Regions from separate parts of the Bradyrhizobium sp. USDA 4502 genome, predicted to be linked through region 2. Evidence: predicted binding sites of a transcription regulator. Region 2 holds the regulator's gene; the other holds the start of a gene.
The links. Region 2 encodes PhoB, which activates phosphate uptake and scavenging genes when phosphate is short. Its sites were predicted from a motif close to TGTCATNNANCTGTCAT; they were not measured.
Positions count from the first base shown of each region.

Region 1 (7,187 bases), 2.3 Mb from region 2:
CGTGGCTGCCCTGGATCAGCGCCGAGGAGACGATGATGGCGAGGAAGGAGGGATTGCGCAGCAGTTTTGGCGCGCCGGCCGCCGGCGCGGCGGCCGCCACTGGACGGCCCAGCGGCCGCAGCGTCAGCCCGACCAGCGCGCCGAGCACTGTCACGGCGGTGATGATCCAGATCAGGTCGACCTCCGCGACATAGCGGAGCAGGAAGCCGCTCAGCAGCGCGCAGACCGCGAAGGCGGCCGAGCCCCAGAGCCGCAGCGGTCCGTAGCTGAGGCCGAACTGCCTGACGCCGCGCAGTGCATAGGCATCGGTCAGCGGCACCATCGGGGTCCAGACGCAGCAGGTCAGCGCATAGATCGCCAGCAGCACGAACGGCTGATGCTGGGTGCCGATCACGGCAAAGCCGAACGCCGTGGCGAATCCGGTGGCGATGATCGCCCCGCGCAGCATCTGACGCCGCTCCGCCGCTGCGGTGACCAGCGGCAGCACCGTGAAGCGCGTCACCGGCGGCACCGCGGTGATGATGCCGATCCAGGTGGCGTCGATGCCGACCGCCTTCAGCCACACCGTGAAAAACGGCAGATGAACCCCGGTCATGCCGAACAGCGTGGCATAGAATGCCGCTAGGCTGCGCGCGAATCGCCGCGATGCAATCCTTGCTGCAATGGGGATTTGTGATTCGGAAGACATCAATTCAATTGCGATTCGCGCGATATCGTGGTGATCGTTAGCGTAACGCGCAGTGATTTGCGCGGAGAGATTGTGATGGCCGAAGAAGCATTCGCCCTGTCGCCGATATCCGCCCGCGCGGCCCTGCCGAGCGAGGAGGACTATGCCGCGATCAGCGCGGCCTTCATGGAGACCTCGCGGGGCCGCTGGTTCCTCGGCGAATACGCCAAGCGCAACCGCAATGCCGATACCCGCATGGTGCTCGATGCCGTGGCGCGGATCGAGGAAAGCCTCAGCGCGCAGCGGCAAGCCGCCGCCGCGGCGATCAGGGACGAGCAACTGGCGCAGGCGCTGGCCGCCCTGCGCGGCGCGATCGAGGCGGCCCAGGCCTCCTCTATCGCCGCGCTCGACGGCATCAGCTTCGAGCAGAGCCTCGCGCCGGTGCGCAAGGGCGTGCGGGTGATCAGGGAGATCTCCTGGCGGCTGCGCGAGATCGGCAATGACGGCCGGATCTGCGACATCATCGATTCGCAGGTCAGCGCGATCGAGGCCGGCGCCGCCGAGGTGTCGATGAACGACGCCAAGGCTGTGCTGGATGCCGCCTTCGCGGCGCTGGCGCGCCGGCTCAGCGAGTTCGATCCGGACAAGGCGGCGACGCCTGCGGCCGAGCCTGACGTGGCCGAGGCGCCGGTTGCGGAGCCGCCGGCAGCGGCCTCCGCGCCGCCACCGGTGGCCGAAAGTGCAGCTCCCGATATGGCCGCTACGCGGCCAGCGCCGCCTCGGGAGGCCGCTGCGGCGCCGATCGTCGAAGCCGCGATTCCCGCCGCCGTGCCCGGCACTGAGGCCGCTACGGCCGTGATGCCGCAGCCGAGCGAAGCCTGGATCAAAGCTGAAGCCGCGCTGGCCGAAGCCGAAGCCGCGGAACTCGCCCGCGTCACCGACGAAGCGACGGCCGACGCCCATGACGAGGCGGTGCTCGACCTGATCGCGATGGAGATGGGTGCGCCCGATCCGATCGACGAGGAGGCTATCGCCGAGGAAATGCGTGCCGCCGAGGAGATGCGCGTCGCCGAAGCGATGGACGTCGCTGAGGCGATGGCGGCCGAGCCCGAAATGGTTGCGCCGGCCATTCAGCCCGAGCCTGCACCGGCGCCGAAGGTCGAGGTCAGGGCAGAAGTCAAGATCAAGCCGCCGCCGGTGGCTGTGGCGCCGATTGCCGAAACTCTGGTGATGCCGCCGCCTCTCCGGCCCGCCGTTGAGCCTGCCCCTGCTCCCGCAGCAGAGATCTCACTCGGTTCGACCATCATCGCCAGCGGCCTGCTGAAAAGGCCAAGCGTCGCGGCCAACGATCCACTCGCGCCGATCCGCCGCATGAGCCAGGCTGAGAAGATCGCGTTCTTCTCGTAACCTCGACTGTTCATATCCTGTCATTGCCGGGCTTGACCCGCGCACGACGACTGGCGCGCGAAGCATTCATGTCCCATGGACCTGCGCACGCACGTGAACCAGCTCATGTACCGCGGCAGCATCTGTGCCTAACCCGGTGTCAGGCAACCAGTTTCGCGAACAGGTCGGCGTCGACATTGCCGCCCGACAGCACGATGACGACGTTCTTGCCCTTGGCATCGATCCGCCCGGCGAGCAGCGCCGCGAGTCCGACCGCGCCGCCGGGCTCGACCACGAGCTTGAGCTCGCGGTAGGCAAAGGCGACGGCGGCGCCGACCTCGTCGTCGGAGGCGCTGACGCCATTCGCGAGCAGCTTGCTGTTGATGGCGAAGGTCAGTTCGCCCGGCATCATCGCCATCAGCGCATCGCAGATGGTGCGCGGCGCAACCGCATGCGCCTCGCGATGGCCGACCTTGAGCGAAAGGGCATGATCGTCATAGCCCGCGGGCTCGGCGACGATCACCTGGGCCTGCGGATATTTCGCCTTCACCGCGGTCGCAACGCCCGCGATCAATCCGCCACCCGAAGCCGGCGCGACCACGATGTCGGGCGTCAGTCCGAGCGCAGCCATGTCCTCGGCGATCTCGCGGCCGGCGGTGCCCTGGCCCGCGATCACGAAGGGATCGTCGTAGGGGCGCACCAAGGTCGCGCCGCGCTTGCCGGCAATGCCGTTGGCGATCGCCTCGCGGTCGTCGCGATCGCGGTCGTAGAGCACGACTTCGGCGCCATAGGATTTGGTGCGCTCGCGCTTGGTGATCGGCGAGTCCGCGGGCATCACGATGGTCGCCTGCATGTTGAGGATCTTGGCCGCCGCGGCGACGCCCTGGGCGTGGTTGCCCGAGGAGAACGCGACGACGCCGCCGCTCCGCTTGTCCTGCGGGATCGAGGCGAGCTTGTTGAAAGCGCCGCGAAACTTGAACGATCCGGTCCGCTGCAGCATTTCGGGCTTGAGGAAAACCTGGCTGCCGACGCGTTCGTTGAGAACGGGGAAGGTCAGGAGCGGCGTGCGCACCGCGAACGGCGCGACCACCCTTGCGGCGGCATCGATGTCCGCGGCAGCGACGGGTGGATTGAGAACGGTGTCCGTCATTCGCGATTTGTATCGCGGCGGGGCGCAGCCCGGCAAGACGATTTAGCGTGAGTTTGTCTAGTGCGAGATCGGCTGGCTGGCCGGCAGGGCCACAAAATGGTGCTCCTCGGCACCGAATTCGAGCGCCTCCCCCTCGCCGTCCGGCGGCGCGGGGCGGACGTTCATGCAGCGATCGATGAACACCCGGGCCGACGCCTGCCAGGTGTGGAGCGCGGCAAAATCGACGCAGGCCTGCCGCGGGATGCTGAGCGCCTCCAGGCAGGCATGGCGCAGATCCTCGTCGAGCACGCCGACCGGCGCCGCGCCGATCACGTCGCGGGGACCGGTGACCGGAAAAGCGGCAACCGGCAGGCCGCTCGCCAATGCTTCAAGCAGCACCAGACCAAACGTATCGGTACGGCTCGGGAAAACGAACACATCGGCCGCGGCGTAGATCTCAGCCAATTCTTCCCCATGACGAGCACCGAGGAACACGGCGTCCGGATATTTCCGCTCCAGCGCCGCCCGCGCCGGGCCGTCGCCGACCACGACCTTGGTGCCGGGCAGATCGAGATCGAGGAACGCCTCGAGGTTCTTTTCCACCGCCACCCGGCCGACGCTGAGATAGACCGGCTGCGGCAGGCAGAGATCGACGTCGCGCGGATGGAACAGTGAGGTATCGACGCCGCGCGACCACAACACCACGTTGCGGAAGCCGCGTTGACGCAACTCGGCCGCCAGCGCCGGGGTCGCCGCCATCACCGCCCGGCTCGGCCTGTGGAACCAGCGCAGCGCCCGCCACACCCAGGCTTCCGGGACGGGCGTCCGCGCCGAGACGTATTCGGGGAAGCGGGTGTGGAAGCTCGTCGTGAACGGCAGGCCGCGCTTGCGGCAGTAGCGGCGAACCGCAAGCCCGATCGGGCCCTCGGTCGCGATATGGATGCTGTCGGGCCGCGCCGCCTCGATCAGACTTGCGACCTTCGCCCGGTACGGCAGCGCCAGCCGGAGATCGCGGTAGCTCGGCATCGCGAAGGTGCGGAATTCGTCCGGCGTGAGAAAGCTCACCTCGACGCCGAGCGATTTCGCCGCCGGTGCCATCATGGTCAGCGTGCGGACAACCCCGTTGACCTGGGGATGCCACGCATCGGTCGCGACCAGGATATGCGTCATGCAGCGCGTGCCGTCACTCGCGGAACTGGCGCGATCCGGCGCACCGGGTCGGTCCAGGTGATGATCTCGAAATGGCCGTCCTCATGCTCGGCGAGCGCGGTGCAGCTCTCCACCCAGTCGCCGCAATTCATGTAGCGGATGCCGTGCTCGTCATGGATCGTCGCGTAGTGGATGTGGCCGCAGATCACGCCGTCGCAGCCGTGGCGCCGCGCCTCGCCGGCGAGCGTCGCCTCGAACGCGCCGATATAGTTCACCGCCTTCTTGACCTTCAGCTTGGCCCATTGCGACAGCGACCAGTACGGCACGCCGAACATCTTGCGGAAGAAGTTGACGAAGCGATTCATCTGGATCGCGAAATCGTAGGCCTTGTCGCCGAGATGGGCGAGCCAGCGCGCGTTCTGCACCACGAGATCGAAAATGTCGCCGTGGATCACGAGGTAGCGCTTGCCGTCGGCGCCGGTGTGAACGGTGTTCTCCACCACGTCGATGCCGCCGAAATGCGTGCCGTAATATTTGCGCAGGAACTCGTCGTGGTTGCCCGGGACGTAGATCACCTTGGCGCCCTTGCGCGCCTTGCGCAGCATCTTCTGCACGAAATCGTTATGGGTCTGCGGCCAGTACCAGTTCGACTTCAGCGCCCAGCCGTCGACGATATCACCAACGAGGTAGATCGTGTCGGCATCGTGAGCGCGGAGGAAGTCCAGCAGGCGGTCGGCTTGCGAACCGCGGGCTCCGAGATGGACATCGGAGATAAACAAAGTGCGAAAGTGCCGCTCGGGACTTTCTTCACTCAAGGAGTCACTTCCCATGCCTGTGCACCTAACAGATTCCTGTGACAAGGCGATGACGACCCCCGCGACCCAAGGCCCCACAAACAGTTAACGAGAATCAGCAGCACGCCCCCTTCCCTGCGGATAACAGCAGCGTGCGACAATCTGGCGACATCGGCGGTCGAGGCTGTGTGGAAGAGGCGTTGTGTTGCCAACATATTGCGGCGGAACCTGCGCGCAGCCGAAGCAGCGAAGAACGTAGCCCGGATGCAGCGAAGCGCAATCCGGGTGTCGCATCAGCGGATGGAGCGCCCCGGATTGCGCTGCGCTACATCCGGGCTACGAGGCTACTAGCGTCAATAGTACTTGTGGAAGTGATGCACCGGTCCGTGACCGTGTCCGACGGCGAAGCGATCGGCTTCGGCGATTGCTTCGGTGATCCAGGCCTTGGCGTTGCGCACGGAGGTCTCCATGCTCTCGCCCTTCGCGAGCCCTGCTGCGATTGCCGAGGACAGCGAGCAGCCGGTGCCATGCGTATTCGCGGTCGCAATCCGCGGCGCAGCCAGCGCGATGCTGCGCTCGGCGTCGATCAGATAGTCGATGCTCTCGGCGCCGTGGCCGTGGCCGCCCTTGACCAGCACCGCGCGACATCCCATCGCCAGCAATCGCCTGCCTTGTCGCTCGACGTCGGCCTCGCTTGAGGCGACCGGCTCGTTCAAGAGCGCCGCCGCTTCCGGCAGGTTCGGCGTGATCAGCGAGGCCAGCGGAAACAGCAGGACCTTCAGCGCGTCGACCGCCTCGGCGGCAAGCAGCCGATCACCCGAGGTAGCGACCATCACCGGATCGAGCACGACATGGCGCGGCGCCCAGCGCCTCAGCCCATCGGCGATCGCAGCGATCGTGTCGGCCTGCGCCACCATGCCGATCTTGACCGCGCCGACCTCGAGGTCGGAGAACACCGCATCAATCTGGGCGGTGACGAATGACGCGGGCACCGGATGGATGCCGCTGACCCCCGTGGTGTTCTGCGCGGTCAGCGCCGTGATCGCGGAGGCGCCATAGACCCCGAGCGCGGCAAAGCTCTTGAGGTCGGCCTGGATGCCCGCCCCGCCCGAGGAGTCCGAGCCGGCAATGGTGAGCGCGACCGGCGTCATCTTGCAGCGCCAGTGGTTGATACGAATGAGACCATCACGAACAAGACCATGGCCTGTCCTAGCCCGGCCGCCGATCGGCAGCAAGTTCGCCTGACTTTACCGCAAGTTGGCCTCGCCTTGACCCCTTGCCTCGCCCCCTTGCCTTGGCCGCCCGTTTTGGGCCTATAGTCGCGGAAATCCCCGGAGACGACTTTGATGGTTCCTTTCTTCGTCCAGATCAAATGCAAGCTCGGCCAGTCCTACACCGTCGCCAACGCGCTGGCGGAGGCCGAGATTGCGTCCGAGATCTATTCCACCGCGGGCAACTACGACCTCCTGGTCAAGTTCTACGTCGACCACGACACCGACATCGGCCATTTCATCAACGAGAAGGTTCAGGTGATCCCGGGCATCCAGGACACCCTCACGATCATCACCTTCAAGGCGTTCGGCGCGAAGTAGGACGCGCCCGCGAGAGCATGATGAGATTAGGTCGAGCTTGAACGGCGTCGAAAGTTCACCTCTCCCTTGGGAGAGGTGAACCGAAACCGCGGCGAGCCGATTCAACCAAACCCATCCCGCTTTACGATTCCTTCTCCTTCTTGACCGGCTTCGGCGGTCCCTCGACCGGCGGCAGCGACTTGATGTACTCGGCGATCGCGTCGCGGTCGGACGACGACAGTTGCGAGGTGTTGCGGATCACGCGCACCATCGACCCACCGGCGCTATCGCCGTCCGGCATCTGGCCGCTCTCGAGAAAATAGGCGATATCCTTCACACTCCAGTCCGAGATCCCCCTCGGCGTGATGTTGGGCACCCAGCCTTCGCCCTCCGGATTCGGACCACCGGCGAAGCGCTGCGCGGTGACGATGCCGCCGAGGACGTTGCGCGGGCTGTGGCACTCGGCGCAATGGCCGAAGCTGTTGACGAGA
Region 1 covers NZ_JBSSGF010000001.1:4,478,480-4,485,666, forward strand. Annotated here, with positions in the region: gene ACVW1B_RS20895 (MFS transporter) at 1-688, opposite strand, end outside; gene ACVW1B_RS20900 (hypothetical protein) at 764-2,074, shown strand; gene ACVW1B_RS20905 (threonine/serine dehydratase) at 2,214-3,203, opposite strand; gene ACVW1B_RS20910 (glycosyltransferase family 4 protein) at 3,261-4,352, opposite strand; gene ACVW1B_RS20915 (UDP-2,3-diacylglucosamine diphosphatase) at 4,349-5,161, opposite strand; gene thiD (bifunctional hydroxymethylpyrimidine kinase/phosphomethylpyrimidine kinase) at 5,479-6,276, opposite strand; gene ACVW1B_RS20925 (Lrp/AsnC ligand binding domain-containing protein) at 6,472-6,717, shown strand; gene ACVW1B_RS20930 (c-type cytochrome) at 6,839-7,187, opposite strand, start outside.
Region 1: the regulator PhoB is predicted to act here: its motif matches at 5,185-5,201, upstream of ACVW1B_RS20915 (UDP-2,3-diacylglucosamine diphosphatase).

Region 2 (7,187 bases):
GCGATCGGCTATGTCGAGTATGCCTACGCCAAGCAGAACAAGCTGACCTACACCGGGCTGGTCAACAAGGCCGGCAAGACCGTGCAGCCGACCATGGCTGCCTTCCAGGCTGCCGCCTCGAATGCCGACTGGGCCAAGGCTCCCGGCTACTACGTGATCCTGACCGACCAGCCGGGCGAAGCCTCCTGGCCGATCACCGCGGCGACCTTCATCCTGATGCACAAGGACTCGACCGACAAGGCGGCCTCGCAGGAAGCGCTCAAGTTCTTCAAGTACGCCTTCGAGAAGGGCGACAAGGCGGCCGAAGAGCTCGACTACATTCCGATGCCGGACTCGGTCGTCAAGCTGATCGAGAAGACCTGGTCGTCGGACATCAAGAGCTAAGTCCGACGCTGCGACAGGGCCTGTGCCGACAGGATCGCGGCACAGGTTGAGCGACCAAGACCCGGCCTCCATCACCGCGGCGACAAGCGCGGGATCGAGGCCGGGGTTCGCGCCTCAAGGGGCGTGGCTGGAACGACGACGCCCGGCCAAATGCGTCAGTGAAGATCGCTTCGGGGCGTAGCGGTTTGCGTGGCTTTTGCATACTAAAGAGGGGATTGGCGTGGCAGACATGGCTGTTCAGAGCGATGTGATGGAAGCCGCGGGACCTTACGATCGCGCCAAGGCCCTCAGCGCCTTCAAGCTTGGTGACCTCACCTTCTATTGGATCACCCGTATCTCGGCGATCTCGGTTCTGTTGATCCTCGGCGGCATCATCCTGTCGCTGATCGTCGGCGCCTGGCCGGCGATGAAGGAATACGGCTTCGCCTTCCTGTGGACGCAGCGCTGGGCGCCCTCGGCCGATCCGCCGGTGCTCGGCGCGCTCGGCCCGATCTACGGCACGCTGATTACCTCGGTCATCGCGATGCTGATCGCCATTCCGGTCGGCATCGGCATCGCCGTGTTCCTCACCGAGCTCTGCCCGCAAGTGCTGCGCCGCCCGATCGGCATCGCGATCGAGCTGCTCGCCGGCATCCCCTCGATCATCTACGGCATGTGGGGCTTCTTCGTGCTCGGCCCGTTCCTGGCCAACACGTTCCAGCCCTTCATGATCCGGATCTTCGAGGGCGTCCCGGTGCTGGGCGCGGTGTTCGCAGGCCCGCCGTCCTATCTCAGCCTGTTCAACGCCGCGCTGATCCTTGCGATCATGGTGCTGCCCTTCATCACCGCGATCTCGGTCGACGTGTTCAAGACCGTGCCGCCGGTGCTGAAAGAGGCCGCCTACGGCATGGGCTGCACCACCTGGGAAGTCGTTCGCAGCGTCGTGATCCCCTACACCCGCGTCGGCGTGATCGGCGGCATCATGCTGGCGCTCGGCCGCGCCCTCGGCGAGACCATGGCGGTGACCTTCATCATCGGCAACTCGTTCCGGATCTCGTCGTCGATCTTCGCGCCGGGCACCACGATCTCGGCGGCGATCGCCAGCGAATTCGCCGAGAGCGACGGCCTGCACCAGTCCGGCCTGATCCTGCTCGGCCTGCTGCTGTTCGTGCTGACCTTCTTCGTGCTCGCCGGCGCGCGGCTGATGCTGATGCGGCTTGAAAAGAAGGCGGGGAAGTAACGCCATGAACCCGATCTACAAATCCCGCCGCCGCAGCGACATCGTCATCCGCGCACTCTGTGTCGGTGCGGCGCTGTTCGGCGTCACCTGGCTGGCGCTGATCCTGATCACGCTGCTCTATAACGGCCTTGCCGGCCTCAGCGTGCAGCTGTTCACCCAGAACACGCCGCCGCCCGGCTCGACCGAAGGCGGCCTGCTCAACGCCATCGTCGGCTCGGTCATCATGACCGTGATCGGCGTCGGCATCGGCGCGCCGCTTGGCCTGTTCGCCGGCACCTACCTCGCCGAATACGGCAAGCACGACAAGCTGACCTCGGTGATCCGCTTCATCAACGACATCCTGCTCAGCGCGCCCTCGATCATCATCGGCCTGTTCATCTATGGTGCGGTGGTGGTGCCGATGCGCGGCTTCTCAGCGATCGCAGGCAGTCTTGCGCTCGCGGTGATCGTGATCCCGGTCGTGCTGCGTACCACCGAGGACATGCTGCTCTTGGTGCCCAATCCGCTGCGCGAGGCCGCCTCCGCGCTCGGCCTGCCGCGTTCGCTGGTGATCAAGCGGATCGCTTATCGTGCCGCGCGATCGGGTCTGATCACCGGTGTGCTGCTGGCGACCGCCCGCGTCGCCGGCGAGACCGCGCCGCTGCTGTTCACCGCGCTGTCGAACCAGTTCTTCAGCCTGGATCTGACCAAGACGATGGCCAACCTGCCAGTGACCATCAACAACTTCGTGCAGAGCCCCTACGCCTACTGGAAAGAGCTGGCGTGGAGCGGCGCGCTGCTCATCACATTCACCGTGCTCGCGTTGAATATCGGCGCGCGTATCCTTGGTGCCGAAAGGGCCGCAAAATGACCGAGCTTTCCGTCTCCACGACTGCCGCAGGCCACATTCCCCAGGTTCCGCTGCCGGAAGCGCCGCCGAAAGTCACGGTGCGCAACCTCAACTTCTATTACGGCGAGCACCACGCGCTGAAGAACATCAACCTGACGCTCGGCACCAACCGCGTCACGGCGTTCATCGGCCCGTCCGGCTGCGGCAAGTCGACCCTGCTGCGCATCTTCAACCGGATGTACGACCTGTATCCGGGCCAGCGCGCGGTCGGCCAGCTGATGCTGGACCAGACCAACATTCTCGACCCCAAGCTCGACCTCAACTTGCTGCGCGCGCGGGTCGGCATGGTGTTCCAGAAGCCGACGCCGTTCCCGATGACGATCTACGAGAACATCGCCTTCGGCATCCGCCTCTACGAGAAGATCTCGAAGTCCGAGATGGACGACCGGGTCGAGAAGGCGCTGCGCGGCGGCGCGCTGTGGAACGAGGTCAAGGACAAGCTGAACGCCTCCGGCCTGTCGCTCTCCGGCGGCCAGCAGCAGCGCCTGTGCATCGCGCGCACCGTGGCGGTGCGCCCCGAGGTGATCCTGTTCGACGAGCCGTGCTCGGCGCTCGACCCGATCTCGACCGCCAAGGTCGAGGAACTGATCCAGGAGCTCTCCGAGGACTACACGATCGCGATCGTCACCCACAACATGCAGCAGGCGGCGCGCGTCTCCGACAAGACCGCCTTCATGTATCTCGGCGAGCTGATCGAGTTCGACGACACCAACAAGATCTTCACCTCACCGAGCGATCGGCGCACCCAGGACTACATCACCGGCCGGTTCGGTTGACCGGCGCATGATCCGGAAAAGTGGAAACCGGTTTTCCGATCAGGTCATGCTAAAATTCAGGACACGAAGCCATGATCCCCGGGATCATGGTTGAGGGAGACAAGCGATGGCTTCTGAACATACCGCCAAGGCATTCGACAGCGACCTGCAGGAGTTGACCCGCCTGGTCGCCGAGATGGGCGGCCTGGTCGAACGAATGATTACCGAGTCGGTCGACGCGCTGATCCGTCGCGACGTCGCGCTCGGCAAGCGCGTGGTCGCCGCCGACATCGAGATCGACAATCTGCAGCGCAACATCGAAGAGCGCGCGGTGCTGACGATCGCGCGCCGCCAGCCGATGGCGATCGACCTGCGTGAGATCGTCAGCGCGATGCGCGTCGCCACCGATCTCGAGCGGATCGGCGACCTCGCCAAGAACATGGGCAAGCGCGTCGCGGCGCTGGAGAGCGATTTCCAGCCGCTGAAGCTGATCCGCGGCCTCGAGCACATGACCGACCTCGTGCTGTCGCAGGTCAAGTCGGTGCTCGACGCCTATGCCGCGCACGACCTGCCGGCGGCGATGAACGTCTGGAAGGGCGACGAGGAGGTCGATGCGATCTGCACCTCGCTGTTCCGCGAACTGCTCACCTACATGATGGAAGATCCGCGCAACATCTCGTTCTGCATCCATCTGATGTTCTGCGCCAAGAACATCGAGCGGATCGGCGATCACGCCACCAATATCGCCGAGACCGTGTTCTACATGATCGAGGGCCAGCAGATCACCGACAAGCGCCCGAAGGGGGACATGACCACTTTTGCCACCACGGTGCCGGGCAACTGAGGCATGATCGGCAAGCACGGAACCGGCAAGAGCGAAACTGGATGATCCTCGCGACAAATCGTTTCCGCGGGGACTATGCTCAAGGAAGTAAGCGTTTCGGTTTGCGTCTGGGCAACGGATCACCACAGAGAAAGAACTTAGACCGATGAGCGCACGCATTCTGGTAGTCGAAGACGAGGAAGCGCTGACGACGCTGTTGCGCTACAATCTCGATGCGGAAGGCTACGATGTCGAGACGGTGGGGCGCGGCGACGATGCGGATACACGGCTGAAGGAGCGCGTTCCCGACCTCGTGGTGCTGGACTGGATGCTGCCGGGCCTGTCCGGCATCGAACTGTGCCGCCGCCTGCGGGCGCGGCCCGAGACCAAGCAGCTTCCGATCATCATGCTGACCGCGCGCGGCGAGGAAAGCGAGCGCGTGCGCGGGCTTGCCACCGGCGCGGACGATTACATCGTCAAGCCGTTCTCGGTGCCGGAGCTGCTGGCGCGGGTGAAGGGCCTCTTGCGCCGCGCCAGCCCGGAGCGGCTTGCGACCGTGCTGACCTATGGCGACATCGAGCTCGACCGCGAGAAGCGCCGCGTGGCGCGCTCGGGCCGTCCGATCGATCTCGGGCCGACCGAGTATCGCCTGCTCGAATTCTTCCTCGAGCATCCCGGCCGCGTGTTCAGCCGCGAGCAACTGCTCGACAGCGTCTGGGGCCGCGACATCTACATCGATGAGCGCACCGTCGACGTGCATATCGGCCGCCTGCGCAAGCTGCTCAATCCGGGCCGCGAGCAGGATCCGATCCGCACCGTGCGCGGCGCCGGCTACGCGCTCGACGACCGCTTTGCCAAGGCCGAGCCACAGCCGTAACGGCCATGCGGCATTCATAAACCGCAACACGGCGTCGTCCCGGCGCAAGCCCATAGGCGCTAAGATAGTTTGATCATAGTCTGATAGTGGCGCTTATGTCTGGGTGGCTCGCGTAGATGTCGCCGGAGAGCGTGACTGGCTCTGCAGAGTAGAGCGATTGCGGGCTGTGGAATGATCGCTTGCCGTAGCGAAGCTACGAGCTGGCGCAGCAGACGCCACGTCACTGGGTGGGTCAGGCGGCGTCGGCCAAGCGGGGAGAGTCTTCGAGTTCGTCGACGAGCGGCTCGAGCAATAGAATGATCAGCAGATGAGCGAGGATATGGGGTCTGGCGGACCGCTCGTCGGTTCCGGGAGGTCCCTTCAGGCCAATCAGGCTTTTCAGCCGCTTGAAGCCGAGCTCAATGCGCCATCGCAGCCGATAGAGGGCGAGGATATCTGCAGTCGTGAAGTCCTCTGGCCTGAGTGAGGTCACCAGGATCACCCAATCTGCGGCGTCAAGTGTTTGCCTGGAGAGCTGATGACCTCCCTTTTGTGCAGTCCGGCGCGCCTTGCGTCGCGCAGCCGCAGCAGCTTGCGCCGGCTTCTTCGCGGCAACCAGACGCACTGCGAGCGGCGGCGCACCTGACTTGCGCTTTATCCAAATCGGCCGATCGATCAGGCCACGCGCCGAGGCGTTGCGCAGTTCGGCAGTGAGGTCAACAAGATTACCTTCGGCATCGAGCCAGCGCGCGCTCTTCCAGCCGGCCCGGATCACGAAGTCCGCATCGGCATCGACGAGATGCGCCATGCGCTCCGGTTGCAGATAGGCGCGATCGGCAAGACGGATCTCACCGGCAACCGCCGGTATCCGATCCAGCGTCTCGCCCGCTCGCTGATCGGTCAGTTCGAAGTGACCAAAGCGCTCCTGCGGAAGATCGAACGCGCTATGGATACGCCACACTGCGTTCTTGTTCCTGCCGCTCGTCCCAGCCTTGGGGACCGTCGTGGCGTCAACAATACGGATCAGACGACCGCGGCTCGCCTTCGGCGCCGCGGCGGCAAGCGCCTGCTCGACCAAGATTGCCAGCCAATCTCCGCACTGACGTAAGCGATACAACAGAGCCACGTTGGAGATATCGACAAGCCCAACCGACGTGGCCCATGCCGCCGTCAACCGCAGCCCTTTCTCACCAAGGCAATAAGCCAAGATCAGGCGCAGCAAGTCGACCGCATTGCTGATCTCCCGCGGACGGACAAACGCCTTCGTCTTGCGCGCGCTAATGTTCAGAGCCTCGGCTCCGCCAAGTCGGGCGACAACGCGCGCCCAATCTTTGTTCACAAGCGATTCGTGTGCCATTCCATCTTGGAATCACAAGCGAATCCAAGGCGCAAATCCTATTTTAGCGCCTATGGGCGAAAGCCAGGACCCATACGCCGCGGCCAGTGCAATCGGCACGCGGCCAGACGGCTTTCTAACAACACGCATTAGTGGTTATGGGTCCCGGCTTTCGCCGGGACGACGCCGGTGATGTAATGGGCTACGCATCACACAAAAAAATCCCCGCTTTCGCGGGGATTTGTTTTTGAGGTCTTCCGTCGTTTTCCCGAGTGCTCACTTGATCTGCGGTTTCGCCGACGGCCGGCGGCGATCGGCGGCGGGCTGGTAGGCGACGCGCGAGTGATGCGCGCAATAGGGCAGGCCGGCGAGCGCCTTGCCGCCGCAGAAGAAGAATTCCGGGCTCGAGGGATCGCCGACCGGCCAATGACAGGTGGCCTCGTTGAGCTCCAGCAGCGAGAGCCGCTGGCTCATCGGCACCACATTGTCGTAGGAGATCGGATCGGGCTCCATCTCGACCTCGAAGGCGTGCGCCAGCGCGGTGTTGCCGCGAGAGACCGGACGCGCCACCCGCATCATGTGCTGGGCCGGGCGAGCCTTGCGCTGCCGCGGCGCGGCCGTGGAGGGTGCCTTGGCGCGGCCGGAGAGGCCGAGCCGATGCACTTTGCCGATCACGGCGTTTCGCGTCACATTGCCAAGTTCCGCCGCGATCTGGCTGGCCGACAGGCCGGACTCCCAGAGTTTCTTCAGCTGCTCGACGCGATCGTCGGACCAGGTCAATACAGTCATCGCATTCTTCCCTTCGCGTAGCGCCGGCCAATCATTGGAGCGGCGCTGCGAGCCAATCTGGACAAATATCCCTGCGGCCAGAATCCCTTAGCCCTCGCCGGGCACGGTGTTGCGCCCGAACGTTTACGCGAGACAC
Region 2 covers NZ_JBSSGF010000001.1:6,750,328-6,757,514, reverse strand. Annotated here, with positions in the region: gene pstS (phosphate ABC transporter substrate-binding protein PstS) at 1-384, shown strand, start outside; gene pstC (phosphate ABC transporter permease subunit PstC) at 614-1,603, shown strand; gene pstA (phosphate ABC transporter permease PstA) at 1,608-2,453, shown strand; gene pstB (phosphate ABC transporter ATP-binding protein PstB) at 2,450-3,268, shown strand; gene phoU (phosphate signaling complex protein PhoU) at 3,375-4,091, shown strand; gene phoB (phosphate regulon transcriptional regulator PhoB) at 4,237-4,947, shown strand; gene ACVW1B_RS31560 (IS4 family transposase) at 5,180-6,283, opposite strand; gene ACVW1B_RS31555 (GcrA family cell cycle regulator) at 6,539-7,051, opposite strand.